Regions from separate parts of the Arthrobacter dokdonensis genome, predicted to be linked through region 2. Evidence: predicted binding sites of a transcription regulator. Region 2 holds the regulator's gene; the other holds the start of a gene.
The links. The regulator LexA, encoded in region 2, represses DNA repair genes until DNA is damaged. The targets are predictions, from matches to a motif close to TCGAACANNTGTTCGA.
Positions count from the first base shown of each region.

Region 1: DMB86_RS07405 (HNH endonuclease signature motif containing protein) is a predicted target of LexA. The motif match lies at 5,653-5,668, and genes of this name have one in related genera.

Region 1 covers NZ_CP029642.1:1,675,183-1,682,096, forward strand. The annotation lists gene DMB86_RS07375 (FUSC family protein) at 1-803, shown strand, start outside; gene DMB86_RS07380 (acyl-CoA carboxylase subunit epsilon) at 842-1,114, opposite strand; gene DMB86_RS07385 (acyl-CoA carboxylase subunit beta) at 1,111-2,694, opposite strand; gene DMB86_RS07390 (biotin--[acetyl-CoA-carboxylase] ligase) at 2,906-3,847, shown strand; gene DMB86_RS07395 (PH domain-containing protein) at 3,840-4,466, shown strand; gene DMB86_RS07400 (adenylate/guanylate cyclase domain-containing protein) at 4,450-5,529, shown strand; gene DMB86_RS07405 (HNH endonuclease signature motif containing protein) at 5,702-6,914, shown strand, end outside.
Region 2 covers NZ_CP029642.1:1,909,000-1,915,913, forward strand. The annotation lists gene hflX (GTPase HflX) at 1-1,400, shown strand, start outside; gene DMB86_RS08515 (ATP-dependent DNA helicase) at 1,393-3,462, shown strand; gene lexA (transcriptional repressor LexA) at 3,660-4,403, opposite strand; gene DMB86_RS08525 (LysM peptidoglycan-binding domain-containing protein) at 4,767-5,165, shown strand; gene DMB86_RS08530 (histidinol-phosphate transaminase) at 5,544-6,641, shown strand; gene hisB (imidazoleglycerol-phosphate dehydratase HisB) at 6,809-6,914, shown strand, end outside.

The DNA of each region.
Region 1 (6,914 bases), 230 kb from region 2:
ACGAAAACAAGTATGCGCTGGTGGCGGTGATCGTCGTCTTTGTGTTTTGTGTCCGGATCTCCGGTGCACCGAACGCCTTCTTCATGGGGATATGGGTTGCCGCGTACCTGGTGGCGTTGCTGGACCTGGCCGGCTCGCCCGCTGCGGTCGTGGTGCTGCCGCGGCTGCTGGACACCGTGGTGGCGGGGGTCCTGGCGGTGGCGGCCACCATGGTGTGGCCGGCCTGGGAGCGTGCCTATCTGCCGGCCCGCATTGCCGATCTGCTGCGGGCCTACCGGACCTACCTGCTCGCCATCACCGACCCAGGCCTGAACAAGGCTAAGATCGATGCCAGCCGCATCAAGGCGCGGCTGGCGCGTTCCAACGCCCAGGCGTCCCTGGACCGCACGGCGGCCGAGCCCGTGGCGGGCCAGGCCACGCTCTTCACCGCCGAGGGCGTGCTCGTCCAGAGCCACCTGTTCGTCCAGGCCGCCATGGTGATCGATGCCGCCAGGCTCTCGCTGCGCGCCGCCCAGCACCCCGTGGATGACCTCATGCGCCAGCTCGCCCCGTTCATCGCCGATTGCGCGGCCACGCTGCAGGCCTGTGAGAGCGCGATCGTCGGCGGTGCCGCCCCGCGCGGTGTCGTCAGCCTGCGCGCGTCCTACGTGGGGCTGAAGGATTCCATGGAAAAGGACCCCATCGCGGTCGAAACCGTGCAGGTCGCCGTGCTGGACGCGACCGACCGGATCGCCAACTCGCTTGACACCATGGCCCACCTGCTGCGGGACCGCGGCACCCGCCAGGAGCCGGCGGCGGCCTGAGGGACCCGGGGCAGGGGGTGGCCGGAAATCCGGAAGAATCAGCGGCCCGAACGCCGCCAGGCGCCGGTGCCCGGGCGCGGCGGCAGGTGCAGCTGCGCACGACGGGCCCAGGCCCGTGCCGCTGGGCTAACGGGGGCGTCTCCGGTGTGTGCCTGCAGGGCGAGCACGACGGCGGTCACGGCCGCCAGCTCTTCGGCCGTCGGGTTGCCCTGGGTCACCGAGAGCAACGGGACCTGGGCCGCGGAGGGCTCGGGCGCCGGGGTTCCAGGCGCCGGGCCGCCGGCCGCCGGCGAGTTCTCCTGTGCCGTCACAGCGGGATGTTCCCATGCTTCTTGGCCGGCAGGCTGGACCGCTTGTCGCGCAGGGCACGCAGGCCCTTGATGAGCTGGATGCGCGTGTCGGACGGGGCGATGACCGCGTCGACGTAGCCAAGTTCGGCGGCCTGGTAGGGGTTCAGCAGTTCTTCCTCGTAGCCGCGCACAATCTCCGCCCGGCGGGCCTCGACGTCGCCGCCGTCGGCCTCCACTGCGGCGAGGTCGCGGCGGTAGAGGATGTTGACGGCGCCCTGGGCGCCCATGACGCCGATCTGGGCAGTGGGCCAGGCCAGGTTCAGGTCGGCGCCGAGCTTTTTGGAACCCATGACGATGTACGCTCCGCCGTAGGCCTTGCGGGTGATGACGGTCAGCTTCGGCACGGTGGCCTCGGCGTAGGCGTAGAGCAGCTTGGCGCCGCGGCGGATGATGCCCTGGAATTCCTGGTCCTTGCCGGGCAGGAAGCCGGGGACGTCGACCAGCGTGATGATGGGGACGTTGAAAGCGTCGCAGTGGCGCACAAAGCGGGCCGCCTTCTCGGATGCGGCAATGTCCAAGGTGCCGGCGAACTGCAGCGGCTGGTTGGCCACCACGCCCACGGTGTGGCCCTCGATCCGGCCATAGCCGATCATGACGTTGGGCGCGTAGAGCGCCTGCATCTCCAGGAAGTGGCCGTCGTCCAGGACCTGCCCGATCACGGCGCGCATGTCATAGGGGTGGTTGGCGGAGTCCGGGACCAGCGCATCCAGGGCGAGGTCGCCGTCGTCGGGCTCCAGGTCCTGGTCGTGGTCGGTGACGGGCGGCTCGGCCAGGTTGTTGGAGGGCAGGAAGTCCAGCAGCTCGCGGACAAATTCGATGGCGTCCGCCTCGTCCGTGGCCAGGTACGTGGCGGTTCCCGTGTTGGCGTTGTGTTGGCGCGCGCCGCCCAGGGTTTCCATGTCCACGTCCTCCCCGGTGACGGTCTTGATGACGTCGGGGCCCGTGATGAACATGTGGGAGGTCTTGTCCACCATGACCACGTAGTCAGTCAGCGCGGGGGAGTACGCGGCGCCGCCGGCACAGGGGCCCATGATGAGGGAGATTTGGGGCACGACGCCGGACGCGTGGACATTGTTGCGGAAAATGTCCGCGAACATGGCCAGCGAGGCGACGCCTTCCTGGATGCGGGCGCCGCCGCCGTCGTTGATGCCCACCACCGGGCAGCCGTTGCGCAGCGCAAATTCCTGGACCTTGACGATCTTTTCGCCGTTGACCTGGCTCAGCGAGCCACCGTAGACGCTGAAGTCCTGGCTGTACACCGCCACCAGGCGCCCGTCCACCGTGCCGTAGCCGGAGACCACGCCGTCGCCCAGCGGCTTCTTCTTCTCCATGCCGAAGGCGTGCGAGCGGTGCACCGCCAGGGCGTCAAATTCAACGAAGGAATCCGGGTCCAGAAGGAGGTCGATGCGCTCGCGGGCCGTGTGCTTGCCCTTCGCATGCTGCTTCTCGACCGCAGCCTCGCCGGAGGGCACCGCCGCCTGGGCCGTCCGGTCACGGAAATCGGCAATCTTGCCTGCAGTTGTCGAAAGGTCGTGGTTCATCTGTACTCCGGCTCGATAGGTGGCAGCTTGCTTTCCCTTAAGTAGGAACCGCACAAAAGGGCAAACACTACTGACAGTCTAGTAATGGATACGGCCCCTGCCTGTGTAGATACCCGACAAAGTCGGCCATCGTGAATGGCAGTTCCTCCACCGCGACGCCGGGCGGCGGGCGCGCACGGGCGGGCTGGCCGCGCCGGATAAGATTGGTGCCATGAGCCGCACACCTCCCTCACTGGATGAAAGTGCACTCAAGTCTGCGCTGACCCACCCCCGCGGCCCGTTCCGCCGTGCGGATGTTGTGGGGGAGACCGGCTCCACCAATGCCGACCTTGCCGCCGCGGCCGCGGCGGAGCCCGGAGCCTGGCCCGACCTGAGCGTGCTGATCGCCAATTCGCAGGTGGCCGGCAAGGGCCGCCTGGACCGGGCCTGGGAGGTTCCCGCAGGCGCCGCCATGATCTCCAGCGTGCTGGTGCGGCCAACGGAGGCCTCCGCGCATGCCGGCGTCCCCGCCTTTGACCCGGCCGGCCACGCTTGGCTGTCCGTCCTCGCCGGAATTGCCCTGTGCCAGGCGGTGTCGGCCGAAAGCGCTGCCGAGCCTGTCCTCAAGTGGCCCAACGATGTCCTGCTCAACGGCCGCAAGCTGGCTGGCATCCTCGCCCAGCTCGTCGTGCCTTCCCGTGATGCCGCGCGGGGGACCGGGCGGGCGCACGACGCCGGAAGGCCGGGACCCGCCGTCGTCGTTGGGATGGGTGTGAACATCAGCCAGCAACGGGTGGAACTGCCGGTGGACCAGGCGACGTCCCTGGAACTGGAAACCGGCGTCGCGGTGGACCGGAATGTCCTTCTGCCTGCGTACTTGACCCGGTTCGCCCGGCTATACAACGAGTTTGTTGCGGTGGGCGGCGATGCGCTGCGGCCGCTGGGCGGAGGCGAGTCCGCGCATGCGCTGGCTTCCGGCCTGATGTCCACGCTCGGAACGGATGTGAGGGCGGAACTTCCCGGGGGCAGGATGCTCTTTGGCACGGCCGTGCGGCTGGGCCGCACAGGGGATTTGGAGTTGCGCGATGCCGGCGGGGTGATGCATGCTGTCAGCGCCGGCGACGTGGTGCATTTGCGCAGGGCAGGGCATGCCGGCGGTGTGGATTATGCGTAAGTGGTTGGCCGAAGGGGAGCAGGTTCAACTGGTATGCCGTCCCCATTCACGGATTTTGGTCTGGCCGATTGCCGTGGGACTGCTGTTGCTCATGGCGGCGTCCGCCGCGCTGGCCAAGCTTCAGCCGGCACAGTTTGCCGGCTGGGCGCCCGACGCGGGGGAGCTGCGCCAACCCGCCATCGTCGTGTTGCTGACGGCTGTGGTGCTGTTGCTGGTGGCCTATCCGCTGCGCCGGGTGGTGCGTTGGGCGGGCACCAGCTACGTGCTGACCAACCAGCGGGTGGTGGTGCGCAGGGGTCGGGTCCGCCGGCAGCAGGAAGACTATTATCTGGCACGCGTGGAGAGCCTGGACCTGCGCCAAAAACTGCGCCAACGCATGGTGGGAGCAGGAGATCTGGAGTTCCACATGGTGACCGGCGGCGTGTTGACCGTTCACGATGTGCCGCACATTCTGGAATTCCGGAACTACACGCACCGTATTTGGGCACAAGTGTTCCGTGCGTCCTTTCAGCAAGCTCCGGTCGCGGCGTACTACGCTGATCAAGTTGGCTCAGACGGGGGCGGCATGAGAAGAAACGTGACTGGAAAGGAGCTTCGCAAGCTTGGAAGAAACCATTGATCCACCCGCGTCGCTGCTTCCGCCGGCCTCACGCAGCCAGACAAAAGCTTTGGAAACGCAGCTTTTGGGCGGTGAACGCACGCTCAAGCGGCGCGACGTCGCTGCCGGAGCCGGTGTGTCACTGCTGTCGGCACGCAAGATTTGGCGCGCCATGGGCTTCCCCAACTTGGGGGACGACGACGTTGCCTTCACCCAGCGGGACCAGGAGGCCCTGAACACCGTGGTGACCATGGTCCGTGAGGGACTGTTGACCGAGGAGACAGCCATTTCGGTCACCCGGTCCATCGGGCAGATGACCGACCGCATGGCCGTCTGGCAGATCGAGGCACTTGTCGAGGACCTCGTCGCCGAGCATGGCGTCAGCGATGCCGAGGCGCGCCGCGCAGTGGTGTCCGAACTGCCGAACCTCATTGCGCCGCTCGAGAAACTGCTGGTGTATTCGTACAGGCGCCAGCTCAACGCCGGCATCCAGCGGCTGGCCGTCCGTGCCGCCGACGGCCTGGCCGAAAGCGCACTTGGGCGCGAAGGCGACGAGGACGACACGCCGCTTCCGCTCGCGCGCGCCGTTGGCTTCGCCGACCTGGTCAGCTACACGTCCCTGTCGCGGCGCATGAATGAAAAGACGCTGGCCAAGCTGGTGCAGCGGTTCGAAAACATCTGCGCAGAGATCATCAGCGTGGGCGGCGGACGCCTGGTGAAAACGATCGGCGACGAAGTCTTGTTCAACTGCGAGACCCCGGTCGCGGGCGCCCAGATCTCGCTGGCCTTGGCTGAAGCCATGGCGGCCGATGATTTTCTGCCTGAGGCCCGCGTGGCCATGGTGTGGGGTCGGGTGCTGTCCCGGCTCGGCGACATTTACGGTCCCACAGTCAACCTCGCAGCACGCCTCACGTCCCTGGCTGAACCCGGCACCGTGCTGATTGACTCCGTCACGGCAACGGCGCTCGCAGGCGACGGCCGCTTCGTTCTCACGGAGCTGCCCATGGAGCACGTGCGCGGTTTCGGTGAGATTTCCCCTGTCCTACTCCAGCGCGGCGAGGGCCAGGGCATCATCGTCGACTGATCGCTGGCCATTGCTTTCGGTGGACCGGACCGGTGTTCGCGCGGCTTATCGAGGCATGGTCCGTGGCCCTGTTTTCGCGTTGTCGCCTCCACAGAATGTCTTGTTCTAGAAGTTCTCCACATCCCGAATATGTTTTCTGATAATGTCGGTGCCCGTCGGTAGTGTTGTGCGTATGGAAGCAACGGCAAGGGTGCCGGGACAGACCGGCACCCCGACAGGGACAAGGACCGCTGGTGGACACATCCACCAGCTGATCACCCTTGCCGCGTCCCTGACGGCAGCCGCCACCGCCGCATCCACCGCCGCATCCACCGCCGCGGCTTCTGGATCGGCGGCAGCCACTGCCGCCGGCGGTTCCGGTGCTCCCAGTGATCCGGTGGTCCCGGCCCCGCTGGGCGTGAGCCTGGAGTCCCTCGGCGATGCCGAACTGATCGCCTGGGGCCGGACCGTTGAACAGCTCAGCCGGTACGTCCAGGCCCTGCAGGTCCAGGCCGCCGGGACCATCGCCACCCGCACCCACGAGGGCCGCTACCTGCGGGAGGGACACAAATCCCCCGCCGACGTCCTCACCGACGCCCTGCTCCTCAGCCGCGCCGAAGCCGGCCGCCGCCTCAACCTCGCCCAGCACTTCCTGCCCGCCACGGACCCCCTCACCACCGTCACCACCCCCTGCGACCAGCCCGTCCTGGCCACCGCGTTCTTTACCGGCACCACCACCGCCGAACAAGCCCTGACCGCCTCCCACTACACCGCCGACGCCGCCCACCTCGCCCACGCCGGACGCACCACCGCCGAAAAAGCCCGCGAGCTCGAAACCACCATGACCACACACGCCCAAACCCAAAACCCGGACTTCCTGCGCCGCATCGGCACCCGCGCCATCAACATCATCGACCCCGACGGCGACAAACCCACCGAGGGCGAACTGATCGCCAAACAAGGCATCCGCTTCCACCGCGCCTACCGCGGCCTGATCAAAATCACCGGCCACGCCACCATCGCCCAATACGAAAGCATCATGGCCTACATCGGCCACTCCACCAACCCCGCCCCCCACAAAGACATCAACACCATCAACCCCAACGGCACCGGCAACGGCAACAACCATGACAACGGCAACAACCATGACAACGGCTCCGGCTCCGGCTCCGGCGACATACTGCCGGGCCAAATGAACCTCATGGACCTCCTCCACGCAGCCACCGCCACCGGAACCGCCCCCACACCCGCCACCCCGACACCGCCACCAGCCCAGCCGCCCGGACCAGCCCAGCTGACGGGACCAGCCCAACCGCCGGGACCAGCCCAACCGTCCGAACCAGCACAGCTGCCGGGACGAGCCCAGCCACCGGCCCCGGCAAGCCCCGCCCCCGGCGCCGGCGCGG
Region 2 (6,914 bases):
CGCTGGACTCCGGACACAACAGCTTTGACGGCGACCAGACGGAGCTGTCCGATCGCAACGCCCTGCGGCGCACGGCCAGCCTTTCGACCGAACTCGAAGACGTCACCGAAGTCGAATACCGCCAGCTTCGTTTGGAACGGGTGGTCCTGGCTGGGCTGTGGAGCGAAGGCACCATGGCCGACGCCGAAAATTCGTTGCGCGAACTGGCTGCCCTGGCCGAAACCGCCGGATCTGAAGTCCTGGACGGCCTGGTCCAGCGCCGCGCCAAGCCGGACCCCGCCACTTACCTGGGACAGGGCAAGGCCCAGGAACTGAAGGACATTGTGCAGGCCACCGGCGCGGACACCGTCATCATCGACGGCGACCTTGCCCCCTCACAGCGGCGCACGCTCGAGGAAGTTGTCAAGGTCAAGGTCATCGACCGGACGGCCCTGATCCTGGACATCTTCGCCCAACACGCCCAGTCCCGCGAGGGCCGGGCGCAGGTCGAGCTGGCCCAGATGGAATACCTCCTCCCGCGCCTGCGCGGCTGGGGCGAATCCATGTCCCGGCAGGCCGGCGGCCGCGTCGGCACGGCCGGCGGCGGCATCGGATCCCGCGGTCCCGGTGAAACCAAGATGGAACTGGACCGGCGCAAGATTCGCACGCGCATGGCCAAGCTGCGCCGGGAAATCGCCGCCATGAAGCCGGCGCGGGAAACCAAGCGGGCCAACCGCAAGCGCAACGCCGTACCGTCCGTGGCCATCGCCGGCTACACGAACGCCGGAAAGTCCTCGCTGCTCAACCGGCTCACCGACGCCGGCGTGCTGGTGGAAAACGCCCTGTTCGCCACCCTCGATCCCACGGTGAGAAAGACCGAAACGGCCGACGGCCTCGGCTACACCCTCGTGGACACGGTGGGTTTTGTCCGCTCACTGCCCACGCAGCTGGTGGAAGCATTCCGGTCCACCCTGGAAGAGGTGGCCGATTCCGACCTCATCCTGCACATCGTGGACGCCTCCCACCCGGACCCGGAAGGCCAGATTGCGGCCGTCCGCTCCGTGTTTGCCGAGGTCGGCGCCCTGAAGATCGCGGAAATCATCGTCCTGAACAAGGCGGACATCGCCGATCCCTTCGTGGTGGAACGCCTGCGCCAGCGCGAGCCGCGCACGGTAGTGGTCTCGGCACGCACCGGGCAGGGGATCGATGACCTCCTGGCTGCCATCAGTGAGGCCATACCGCGGCCGGGCGTGGCCCTGACGCTGCTCATTCCCTACGACCGCGGCGATGTACTGAACCGCCTCCACCGCAGTGACGCCGAGATCATCAGCGTCGAACACGGCGAGGAAGGGACGGTTGCCAAGGTCATGGTCCGCGAGGACCTGGCCAGCGAGGTGGAGCCGTTTGTCCAGCATGAGTGAGGCCGCCACCACGGCTGACGCGGACATCGACGCTGAAAGCCCGGAGGCGCTGACCGCCCAGGCGCTGGAACTGCTGGACAGCGCCGTGGCAGCCATGGGCGGCCAGCGCCGCGACGGCCAGCACGAGATGGTCCGACGCGTGGTGGAAGCCATTGAAAGCGGTGACCACCTGCTGGTGCAGGCAGGCACCGGAACGGGCAAGTCGCTGGCCTACCTGATCCCGTTGATCGTGCATTCCCTGACCAGCGACAAACCGTCCGTGGTGGCCACGGCCACATTGGCCCTGCAGGCCCAGATCGTGGGCCGTGACGTGCCACGGCTGCTGGCAGCGCTCGAGCCGCTGCTGCCGCGGCCCATCGACGTCGCCTTGGTCAAGGGGCGCAGCAACTACGTGTGCAAGCATAAGCTTGGCGGCGGTTTCCCCTCCGAGGACTCCTCTGAGGGCGCCCTGTTCAGCCTGGGCGAAGACGCCACCGTGGTGCACCTGCCCGGCGCCAAGTCGGGCCCGTCCTCACCGTTGGGCCGGGAAGTGGTCCGGCTGCGCGAATGGGCCGAGGACACCCCAACGGGTGACCGCGACGAACTCATGCCCGGCGTCACCGACAAGGCCTGGCGCCAGGTCTCGGTCACCTCGATGGAGTGCCTGGGTGCACAGAAATGCCCCCTTGCGGAAGTCTGCTTCTCCGAACTGGCCCGGGCCAAGGGCGCCGAGGCGGACATCGTGGTGACCAATCACGCCATGTTGGCCATCAGCGCCTTTGAAGGCATTGCGGTGCTGCCCGACTACGATGTCGTGGTGGTGGACGAGGCCCACGAGCTCCAGGACCGCGTCACCGGGGCCGTCACCGGCCAGCTGTCCGTGCAGATGGTCCAGGCCGCGGCATCAAGCACACGCAAGCACACCGGCGTCTCGGTGGAGGCGCTCCACGCCGCCGCGACGGCCCTGGACATGGCCTTTTCCGGCACGCCCAGCGGGCTGCTGCCCAACGGGCTCAATGAGGAACACACCGCCGCCATCGAACAGTTGCGCGACGCCGCACGCGTGGCACTCTCCGACTCCAAGCCGGACGGCAATGCAGCGGCGGACGGTGGCCGGTCCATTGCCAGGTCGCGGTTGAACCTGATCTTTGACCTGTGCGAACGGCTGCTCACCGCCCGGGATGCCCGCGAAGTGGTGTGGACCGCCCGGACCGGAACATTTGCCCCGGGCAAGGGCTACCAAAAGGCCGACGACAGCGAACCTCCCGTCATCAACATTGCCCCGCTCAGCGTGGCAGGCAAACTCCGTGAGGGCCTCTTTTCCGACCATACAGTGGTGCTCACCTCCGCCACCCTGGCCATCGGCGAGTCGTTCCAGGCCACGGCCGGCGGCCTTGGCCTGCTGGGTGCGAACGCACCGGCCTGGACGGGAGCCGACGTCGGCTCACCGTTTGACTACCCCAAACAGGGCATGTTGTACGTGGCGGCTCACCTGGCCAAGCCGGGCTTCGGCAATTCTCCCGAACAGCTGGCCGAGTTGGAGGCGCTCATCACTGCCGCCGGCGGCGGTACCTTGGCGCTCTTCTCCTCCCGGAGGGCGGCGGAGGACGCCGCGGAAAAGCTGCGCAAAAAGCTCAAGGTCAGGATCCTGTGCCAAGGGGATTCGTCCATGGCCGGGCTCATCAAGGAGTTTTCCGACGAGCCGGACACGTGCCTGTTTGGCACCATGTCCTTGTGGCAGGGAGTGGACGTCCAAGGCGCTTCCTGCCGGCTGGTGGTCATCGACCGGATCCCGTTCCCGCGTCCGGACGACCCCCTCGTGACAGCACGTGCGCGGGCCGTGGCCCAAAGCGGCGGGGACGGGTTCATCGCCATTTCCGCAACGCATGCCGCCATCCGGCTGGCACAGGGCGTGGGCCGGCTGATCCGTTCCAGCAGCGACCGCGGCGTGGTGGCGGTCCTCGATTCCCGTCTGGCAAACGCCGGCTACGGCGGCTTTCTGCGTGCCGCCCTGCCGCCGTTCTGGTCCACCAAGGACCGCTCCGTGGCCCTCGCGGCGCTCCAAAGGCTGTCCGGGAAGTAGCCGCTTCGCCGTTTGCGGCGCCGGCCCGACATTTTTCCGTCGGCTATCCGACGCGTCGGCCGCGGGCGGCCTTTGGCGTCTCCATTACGCCTCCTACAAAAAATGCCGGCTCCGCCGCTTCGGTTCGCGCACGTCAACAACACGGAAGCGCCCCCGGCCTGGTTGCCGGGGGCGCTGCTGGGTCCCGCGGGGAACGTCTACAGGCTGCGGAGGACGGAGACGACCTTGCCCATGACCGTGGCCTCGTCACCGAGGATGGGCTCGTATCGCGTGTTCTGTGGCAGCAGCCACGTGTGTCCGTCGCGCTGGCGGAAGGTCTTGACCGTTGCTTCGTCCTCCAGCAGGGCGGCGACAATGTCACCGTTGTTGGCCGAGTTCTGCCGGCGGACAACCACCCAGTCTCCGTCGCAGATTGCGGCGTCAATCATGGAATCGCCGGCCACCTTGAGCATGAACAGCTCACCGCTGCCCACAATCTGGCGCGGGAGGGGCATGATGTCGTCAACCACCTGGTCCGCGAGGATGGGCCCGCCCGCTGCGATCCGGCCCACAAGCGGGACAAAGGCAGTGTCCGAGGAACTGCTCAGCTGGGCAAAGTTCAGGCCATTGGAACTGCGGACCTGTTCCGGCTCGTTGACGCCTTCGATGGCCACGACGCCGTTGTCGATGACCAGGGGGATGAGCACTTCCATGGCGCGCGGGCGCTTGGGGTCGCGGCGCAGGTAGCCGTGGCGTTCGAGCTGTGTGAGCTGGTGGGTGACGCTGGAGAGACTTGCCAGTCCCACGTCGTCGCCAATCTCCCTCATGGACGGCGGATATCCCTTGTCGGCGATGGAGCGTTGGATGCATTCCAGAATCTTCTTCTGCCGCACCGTCAGCCCTTTCATGCCGGCCCGGCTGGGAGCCTGCGGGATTCGATGCGGAGGTTCGGGTAGTGCCATGTTCCTTCGATCCTTTCTGCGGATGCAGCCAATAATGTCGGTGCCTGCTCTGGGTCGGTGCCGCCCGGTGCCGCTCGGTGCAACTCCGGGCCCGCTCAATGTCAGTGCCTGCTGGTGGACTGCTCCTGTTGGCTCCTGTTGGCGCATCCTGTACCTCAAGATTAAGCCCGCGATGGACGAATTTCAAACATTTGTTCTATCGAGTCTTGGCAGGAGTCGTTAATAGATGCTAAAACTGATACTACGAAGATAGAACATATGTTCTATCGAACGAACAGCGTATGGAAGTCCGGTCGCCAGAAGCTTTTGCGGTTCCCCCTGGGACCACAGGTGACAGGCCCCTGGCGCGAAAGGAACAAAGTCATGAGTGCATTGGTGATTTCCCATGCAAGCCCCGTCGGAGCGGCGGCCTTCCAGGCGCCCGCAACCATGCCGCTGCGGCTGACGCGCCGCGGCCGCATGCTGCTGCTGGGGCTTCCTGCCCTGGCGGTCACAGCCGTCCTGGCGTTTGCTCTGTTGGCGTTCGTGCTGGGCTCCCTGGCCAGCCCCGCGAATGCGGCCACCAAGGACAGTGCCGCGGGCCTGGCCGCGTCCACCGTACCCGTCACTGTGCTCCAGGGCGACAGCCTGTGGTCCATCGCGGCGGCCGCTGACTCCACCCGTGACGTCCGTGACGTCGTGGCCGACATTGTGACCCTGAACGAACTAGGCAGCGGCGTCCTCCAGGCCGGACAGCGCCTGTACGTGCCGCTGGGCAAATAGTCCCCAGCCGCTCCCACTGCTCGCAGGCTCCCAGCGGGTCCCTCGCGGCTGTGGGCCCACCACCCGCTCCCACTGCTCGCAGGCTCCCAGCGGGTCCCTCGCGGCTGTGGGCCCACCACCCGCTCCCACTGCTCGCAGGCTCCCAGCGGGTCCCTCGCGGCTGTGGGCCCACCACCCGCTCCCACTGCTCGCAGGCTCCCAGCGGGTCCCTCGCGGCTGTGGGCCCACCACCCGCTCCCACTGCTCGCAGGCTCCCAGCGGGTCCCTCGCGGCTGTGGGCCCACCACCCGCTCCCTGCGGGGCGTGATGGGTACAGGTCGGGGGGGCATGGGACGTCACAAGTTCTCTTCCCACGGCCCTGCCACTTAAACTGGAAGCATGGACCAGTTTGAACGCCTCAGCCAGTTGCCGCTTCGCGACGATTTGCGCGGCCAGCATCCCTATGGCGCCCCGCAGCTGGACGTTCCCATCCTCCTCAACGTCAATGAGAACACCTTCGGCGTTCCGCTGGATGCCAAGGAAGCCATCCTCAAGGCCGTTGCGGATGAACTGGACGGGCTGAACCGCTACCCGGACCGGGAGTTCACCGAACTGCGCAGGGCCCTCGCCGCATATCTGGGCCACGGCCTGACGGCAGACAACATTTGGGCCGCCAACGGCTCGAACGAGGTCCTCCAGCAGCTCCTCCAGGCGTTCGGGGGCCCCGGACGCAGCGCCATGGGATTTCCCCCCACTTATTCGATGTACCCGTTGCTGGCCAGCGGTACCGGCACCGCCTACGTCGCAGGCACCCGGGGGAACGGCTTCAGCCTTTCCGCGGCGTCCGCCGCCGAGCAGGTGCGGTCCCTCGCCCCCAACGTGGTGTTCCTTTGCTCACCCAACAACCCGACGGGCACGGCCCTGGGACTGGACGTCGTCGAGGCTGTTTATGAGGCCGGGGAGGCCTCCGAGGCGATCGTGATCGTCGATGAGGCCTACGCTGAGTTCGCCCACGCAGGCACGCGGAGCGCCCTGGCCCTGCTCGAGGGGCGTCCTCGCCTGGTGGTGTCGCGCACCATGAGCAAGGCCTTCGCCCTGGCTGGTGCCCGGGTGGGCTACCTCGCGGCAGCGCCCGAGATTTCCGACGCCGTCCGGCTTGTGCGCCTGCCCTACCACCTCTCCGCGATCACCCAGGCAACCGCTGTCGCGGCCCTCCGAAACTCGGACGCGCTGCTCGCCAACGTGGAGGCCATCAAGGTCCAGCGCGACCGCATCGTGGACGAACTGGTGCGGATGGGCCTCGCGCCGGCCCCGTCCGATTCGAACTTCGTCTTTTTCGGCGGCCTCGCGGACCCGGCCTCCGTCTGGGAACAGCTGCTTGCCGCCGGCGTGCTGATCCGTGACGTCGGGATCGCCGGCCACCTGCGGGTCACCGCCGGCACGGAGGCCGAGACCAGCGCCTTCCTTGACGGACTGCGCGCCATCCTGGCGAAATAGCCCTGGGACCGGCCCGGCGTCGTGCCCCGCTGACGCCCGTGGCCGCCGCTGGGCCGGGCAGGGCACACCGCCAGTGCGTCTAAACTGGTGGTACACCAACACCAAAGTTGCCGGTGCCATGCCATGCCCGGCAGCAGGCGCCCGACGAAGCAAAGGACCGTTGAACCATGACCGAGAACCGCCCGCAGCCCGGCCGGGGACGCACGGCACGCCTGGAACGCGCCACGAGTGAATCCAGCGTGCTGGTCGAAATCAACCTGGACGGCACTGGGG